3 regions of the Rhizobium sp. MHM7A genome follow, and region 3 is predicted to be linked to each of the others. Evidence: predicted binding sites of a transcription regulator. Region 3 holds the regulator's gene; each other region holds the start of a gene.
The links. Region 3 encodes LexA, which represses DNA repair genes until DNA is damaged. Its sites were predicted from a motif close to TGTTCNNNNTGTGTTCNG; they were not measured.
Positions count from the first base shown of each region.

Region 1: the regulator LexA is predicted to act here: its motif matches at 1,301-1,318, upstream of dnaE (DNA polymerase III subunit alpha).
Region 2: the regulator LexA is predicted to act here: its motif matches at 898-915, upstream of FFR93_RS10575 (UvrD-helicase domain-containing protein).

Region 1 covers NZ_VCHT01000008.1:255,444-257,713, reverse strand. The annotation lists gene dnaE (DNA polymerase III subunit alpha) at 1-1,064, opposite strand, end outside; gene FFR93_RS24985 (DUF5680 domain-containing protein) at 1,574-2,038, shown strand; gene FFR93_RS24980 (ABC transporter ATP-binding protein) at 2,044-2,270, opposite strand, start outside.
Region 2 covers NZ_VCHT01000002.1:490,678-492,947, reverse strand. The annotation lists gene FFR93_RS10580 (VOC family protein) at 248-724, opposite strand; gene FFR93_RS10575 (UvrD-helicase domain-containing protein) at 958-2,270, shown strand, end outside.
Region 3 covers NZ_VCHT01000004.1:240,436-242,705, reverse strand. The annotation lists gene FFR93_RS17435 (VOC family protein) at 1-245, opposite strand, end outside; gene lexA (transcriptional repressor LexA) at 445-1,164, shown strand; gene FFR93_RS17425 (ComEC/Rec2 family competence protein) at 1,145-2,270, opposite strand, start outside.

The DNA of each region.
Region 1 (2,270 bases), on a different contig from region 3:
TCGAACTCGAGGCGCTCGCGGTAATCCTTTTCCTCGTAACCCGGCGACATTCCGAGCGTGGCAAGCCGCATGTCCAGCCCTTCCACCGCCTGGCGGCGCAATTCGCCCGCCTCGGCGCGTTCGGCCTCCTCGGCATCGTCGGTGGCGCCAGTGAAGCGCGGCAGGATCGGCTTTCGCGTCTTCAACACGAAGGAGCAGCGCTTGGCGATCTCGATCGTGTTATCGAGCGCTTCCGGCAGGTCGGCAAAGAGCTTGGCCATCTCGGCCCGGCTCTTTAGGTAGTGATCCGGCGTCAGGCGAAAACGGCTGTCGTCGGAGACGATGGCGTTATGCGCAACCGCCATCAGCGCATCATGGGCGTCGTAATCGTCGCGAGCCGGAAAGAAGGCTTCGTTGGTGGCGACGAGCGGCAGGTCATGCGTGTAAGCAAGCCTGACGATCTTCTGCTCGTGCCGCTTGTCGTAGGTGCCGTGCCGCTGCAGCTCGACATAGAGTCTGTCGCCGAACAGACGCTTCAGCGTGAGCAGCCGGGCTTCCGCCTGAGCGGGATGGCCTTCCCTGAAAGCCGCGTCAACCGGCCCAGTCAGGGCGCCGGTCAAGGCGATCAGCCCTTCCGTGCCTGCCTCTTCCAGCCAGGAGGCTCTGATATGAATGGCCTGGTTGCTATCACCGCCGAGATAGGCGCGGCTGACGAGATCAACCAGCCTTTCGTAACCGGCGTCCGTCGCCGCAAGAAGAACGATCGACGGCAGCTTGATCAGTGCCTGCTGACCGCCGCGCTTTTCACTTTCCAATCCGTCTTCCATGTCGATCGAGACCTGGCAGCCGATGATCGGCTGCAGGCCCTCGTCCATTGCCTTCTGGGAGAATTCAAGGGCGACAAAGAGATTGTTGGTGTCGGTGATGGCGATCGCCGGCTGGCTGTCGCCGGTCGCCTTGTAGAGGATCTTCTTCAGAGGCAAGGCGCCCTCAAGCAGCGAATAGGCGGAGTGGACCCTCAGGTGGATGAAACCCGGCTCGCCACCGGTCGCCTCACCAATTGAACCCTTTTGCGTCTCCGCCATGATATGCCTTTCAATCAGCCGAAATGAATCGGACGCATTGTCGGCATTGAGGGCGATGATGTCCAGAAGAAGACCGGCGTGCGAACCGCATGACTGCCATGCGATCCCCCGAAAACTTTAAATCGCGATGACGATAAGCGAGAAGCTGGCAACGAACATTGCGATGGAGGTGAATGCTGCGATATCACGGATCATGTCAGTCATCTGGCTCTCCTTTACTCGTTATGTATTCAATTTGTTCCATGTATGTTCCCATGTCAACAGGAATCTTTTCCTCCCCGCTTGCCTTTGAAGAAATGCCGCTTGCGAGCCGCGAATCGAACCTCGCATCGCGCCAGTCTTGACATGTTCTCCAACCGGCCCTGCATCGCCTGGACGAACCGGTCGGGCCAACGCATCCTGTGCCTGATGCCTGCCTCTGGCTTCTAGCAATGCGAACCCTTTTGTTTTTCTTATGTTCTCAGCATTCTGCTATATCGGCATCAGGTGAGGCAGGGAGGAAGATGATAATGCTCGACACCGCTATGCTGAACGACTTCATCGTAGAGGCTAAGGCCGCGACCTATATCGGCGGGGGTGTGCCTCGCCCGCCCTGCCGGCCGGGCGCTCACGATATTGGCTATGAACGCGGCGACTGGTCATATCTCGACAGTTACGTCGGCGGCACCGATTTCGCCGGACAGGAAGTGGTGTGGTTTGCCGGCGAACCCGTCTGGGCGATGAATTATTTCGGCTGCGTCGTCGCGGCCGATCTCATCGATGGCAGTGCCGCCGGAACTGTGATCAAGGCGGCGCTGTCGGCGATGTATGGGGAGGGCCGCTTTCTCGGCGGAATGGAATTCGATCATCCGTTCGGCCGCTATATCGACCGCAGCGAAGGCGGCTGCGACCGATTCAGCGGCCATGAATGCATCATGGTCGGCGGCCGGAAGGCTTATGTGCTCGGTTACCGCGGCGGGCTTGTCATCCCGTAATCGAATTAGAAGTCGACAACCTTGCCATCGGAGATCGTGACGCGCCGATCCATGCGTCCGGCCAGTTCATGGTTGTGAGTGGCGATGAGGGCCGCGAGGCCGGACTGGCGCACCAGCGCCTCGAGCGCGTCGAAGACGTAACTTGCCGTCTCCGGATCGAGATTGCCGGTCGGCTCGTCGGCGAGAAGCAGCGTCGGGGCATTGGCGACGGCGCGGGCGATCGCGACGCGCT
Region 2 (2,270 bases), on a different contig from region 3:
CCACGAAACTGTTTCTCATTGTAGTTGAGAAAAGGGTCATTGCGATATCAGCACATTTAGCGACGTGACATGAATGTCAAAAAGGTGTGCAATGGCGCCCGTGATTCGAGCTGTGGAAAATCGGCCTTGGCCGCCAGTGAGAGCAAGCCGGCTCTCAGAGCGGAGCAGCCAGCGCGCTCCCACAGGATGGAACGGGGCGAACGTCACCATCCGCCCGGTATAATTCGTTCATGCGCTTCTCGGGCTTTTAGCCGTTGAACGCCTTCTCCAGCTCAGCCACATCAATCTTGACCATGCCGAGCATGACTTCGGTGACGCGCCTTGCCCGCTCGCGATCTTCATCGGCGATCATCTCGGAGAGAGCGCGTGGCACGATCTGCCAGGAAAGACCCCAGCGATCCTTCAGCCAGCCGCAGGCCTCCGGCGTGCCACCATTGGCGAGGAAGGCATCCCATATCCGGTCGATCTCCGCCTGGCTTTCCAGAAGGATGGCGATCGAAAAGGAATGGTTGAAGCTGTCGAGCGGACCGGCCTTCATCGCCAGAAACGCCTGGCCGCCAAGCGTGAACTCGATCAGCTCGACGCTGCCGGGAGGACCGCTGGGCGTTTCCGCCGGAAGTATGGTGGTGCGGCCAATGCTGGAATCCGGAATGATCGACACGTAGAATTCGACGGCTTCGCGCGCCTGCTCCGCGAACCAGAGATTTGAAATGACCTTCGCCATAGACAGCCTCCTTGTTGGCTAGGATCCCGGACTCCCATCCGATGCTTCAAGGACGTCTGGTCGGCGCCGGTTCCGACAGGCTGGAATCGGATTTTTTGCCGCTCACCCGCACAAGACAGCAGCCGCACCCACGGCGGCCTGCCGCCCGCATCCGTCTGCAATAGCGGTGATTCCAGAATGAAAGCAGAACATCTTTTCTGGTCTTTCCTTCCCGAATCACTACATTACGCGCCATGAGCAATAGTTTCGACGATATTCCCTTCTTCGACGAAGAACCGGGCGACGTGGCGCGCAAGCCGCAGCCGTTTGTCGCGGCTGCCGGAAGACCCGCCGCCGGCGGCGGTATTGCCGCCCGCGCCATGGCGGCACGCGACGGCGGTAAGCGGCCGGATTATCTCGCGGGCCTCAATCCCGAGCAGACGGAAGCAGTCGAAACACTTGAAGGCCCGGTCCTCGTGCTCGCCGGCGCCGGCACCGGCAAGACGCGCGTGCTGACGACACGGATCGCCCATATTCTCAATACCGGCCGCGCCTTCCCTTCACAGATCCTCGCCGTCACCTTTACCAACAAGGCCGCGCGCGAGATGAAGGAGCGCATCGCCCTGCTCGTCGGCGGCGCCGTCGAAGGCATGCCATGGCTCGGCACCTTCCATTCGATCGGCGTCAAACTGCTGCGCCGCCATGCCGAGCTGGTCGGCCTCAGCTCCGATTTCACCATCCTCGACACCGATGACGTCGTCCGTCTGATCAAGCAGCTGATCCAGGCCGAGGGCCTCGACGACAAGCGCTGGCCGGCCAAGCAGTTCGCCGGCATGATCGACACTTGGAAGAACAAGGGCCTCGGCCCCGCCGATATTCCCGAAGGCGACGCCCGCGCCTTCGCCAATGGCCGCGGCCGCGATCTCTATTTCGCCTATCAGGCGCGCTTGTCGACGCTCAACGCTTGCGATTTCGGCGACCTGCTGATGCATCCGATCGCGATCTTTCGCAAGAATCCGGACCTCCTGAGGGAATATCACGGCCGCTTCCGTTATATCCTTGTCGACGAATATCAGGATACAAACACCGCCCAATATATGTGGCTGAGGTTGCTGGCCCAGCGCAATAAGGGCGAGCCGCAGAATGTCTGCTGCGTGGGCGACGACGACCAGTCGATCTATGGTTGGCGCGGCGCTGAGGTCGACAATATTCTTCGCTTCGAGAAGGATTTTCCCGGCGCTAAGGTGATCAAGCTCGAGCGCAACTACCGCTCGACCGAACATATCCTGGGTGCCGCCGCCCACCTGATCGCCCATAATGAAGGTCGTTTGGGCAAGACATTGTTCACCGATCGCGCCGACCCGGACGACGTCAAGGTGCAGGTCCACGCCTCCTGGGACTCCGAGGAGGAAGCCCGCGCCATCGGCGAGGAGATCGAGCAGCTCCAGCGCAGCAAGCACCTGCTGAACGACATGGCGATCCTCGTGCGCGCCTCCTTCCAGATGCGCGAATTCGAAGATCGCTTCGTCACCCTTGGCCTCAACTATCGCGTCATCGGCGGCCCGCG
Region 3 (2,270 bases):
TGGGCGGTAAAGACGTTACCCTGCCGCGCCGATAGCTCGCTCTCCTCGACGCTCGCTACACCGAGCGGCTCCAGATAGGTCTTGTCGGCAAAGAATACGCAGGCATTCTCCGTGCCGAAGGGGTGGCGCGCATCGGCGGCAACGGTGAAGCCGAGTTTCCCGAGCCTCTCGCGCGCCAGGTCTATATTGACGACAGGCAACACGACATGATCCAGCGGGTGCGGCTTGGCGGAATGGTCTTTCATAATGTCCCTCTCCCTGAAATGGCATGAGATGTGCGACGGCACGCGGTCAATTCAAGGCTTGCGCGCCAAATCCGGCGAATGAAAATAAAAATCTCAACGAGTTGACGGGAAGTTTTACGGAAATTTAGCTACTTGCAGAACACATATGGAACATATAGTGTCTGTTCTGGATTTGTTTCAATCACGGGGTCTGACGTCGATGCTCACGCGCAAACAACAGGAGCTTCTCCTTTTCATTCATGAGCGCATGAAGGAATCCGGCGTTCCTCCCTCTTTCGACGAAATGAAGGATGCTCTGGACCTCGCCTCGAAATCAGGCATCCACCGCCTGATCACGGCGCTAGAGGAACGCGGCTTCATTCGCCGCCTACCGAACCGCGCCCGAGCGCTCGAAGTGATCAAGCTTCCAGAGGCCTATAGCCCCAGTCTTCAACCGCGCCGCGGTTTTTCGCCGAGCGTTATCGAGGGCAGCCTCGGCAAGCCCCAGCCGGTCGCCGCCCCTGCTGCGGCAAAGGCGGTCGCAGACAACGGCAACTCCGTCTCCGTGCCGGTCATGGGACGTATCGCCGCCGGCGTTCCGATTTCGGCGATCCAGAACAACACGCACGACATCGTCGTTCCCGCCGATATGCTTGGCTCCGGTGAGCACTACGCGCTGGAGGTCAAGGGCGATTCGATGATCGACGCCGGCATCTTCGACGGCGATACGGTGATCATCCGTAACGGCAGCACTGCAAGTCCCGGCGATATCGTCGTTGCCCTCGTCGACGACGAGGAAGCAACGCTGAAGCGTTTCCGCCGCAAGGGCGCATCGATCGCCCTGGAAGCCGCCAACCCGGCCTATGAGACCCGCATCTTCGGACCCGACCGCGTCAAGGTGCAGGGCAAGCTGGTCGGCCTCATCCGCCGCTATCACTGACGCTGGACGGGCCGGAATCGGTAAAACTGTTGCTGCGCCAATCATAGGCGCGGTGGCGCATCCATGGCCGCGATAATGCATCGAAGGCCGTCGCGACCTCGAGGCCGCTCTCAGTGAAACGCAATTCGACCGAACCGGTCCTGCGCAGCGTTTCGCCGGTAAACAGCGCCGCACCCGAGCGGCAGCTGGCGAAGCGCAGGCGTACCGACGTTACGACAATATCGCCGGCATCGCAAGCAGGGCCGAGATAGGCGGCATTTTCGATGACGGTCACGATATGACCGTTTGCAAGCTTGGCTATGCACCAGGCTTTCCTGAGGCAGGAAAAGCTTTCCGCCTCAGCGCCGGCCGCGGCCGCCTGCATCGCGATCTTCGCTTCGTTCTGCTGCTCGCGGGAAAGCCTGAGGCGCCTCTCCTTATCCTCCGGGCTCGCAGGACTATCCAGCATCGTCGGCGGATTATGCACCGTCAGAACGAGCGCCCTCTGCCACTGATCGAAGATGAAATCCGGCGGCCTTTCGCGATTGGAGGCCATTGCTGCCGGCGTGACGACCGCGACGAGCGCGCCGTCTTCCGAAATCACCAGATCCGGCGGCCGGGATGCCGGCAGAACCACTACTGCAAGCGTCGAGACGGCGATGAGAGCGGTGCCGACATGGCGCAGCCGCGTCCGCAGCAAGGTCATCAGCAGGAAACCTGCCACGGCCAGCGTGAAATACCAGCTGGGCAATCGACCGACGCCGATATTCCCGCCCCAACCGGATATCGTCTTTGCCACCACGATCACCAGATCGAGGCCGAATCCGACCACCTTCCAAGGCAATATATCAAGCCCGAAAGGCATGAGCAGCATCGCCAACAACCCGGCCGGCATGACGATGAAGGAGATGATCGGCATGGTCGCGAGGTTTGCCGGGAGACCATAGGCCGTCAGGCGATGAAAATGCTCGATCGAAAACAGCGCCGTGGAAAAGCCGCCGATCAGCGAAGTCAGGAAAACGCCGCTGAAAAAGCGTGCGACCGCAGCGGCCAGCCGCAGGGCCGGCATTTTCGGCAGGGCGCTTTCGCCGACGCGCCGTTCCTTCCACAGCTGATAAGCCGATACC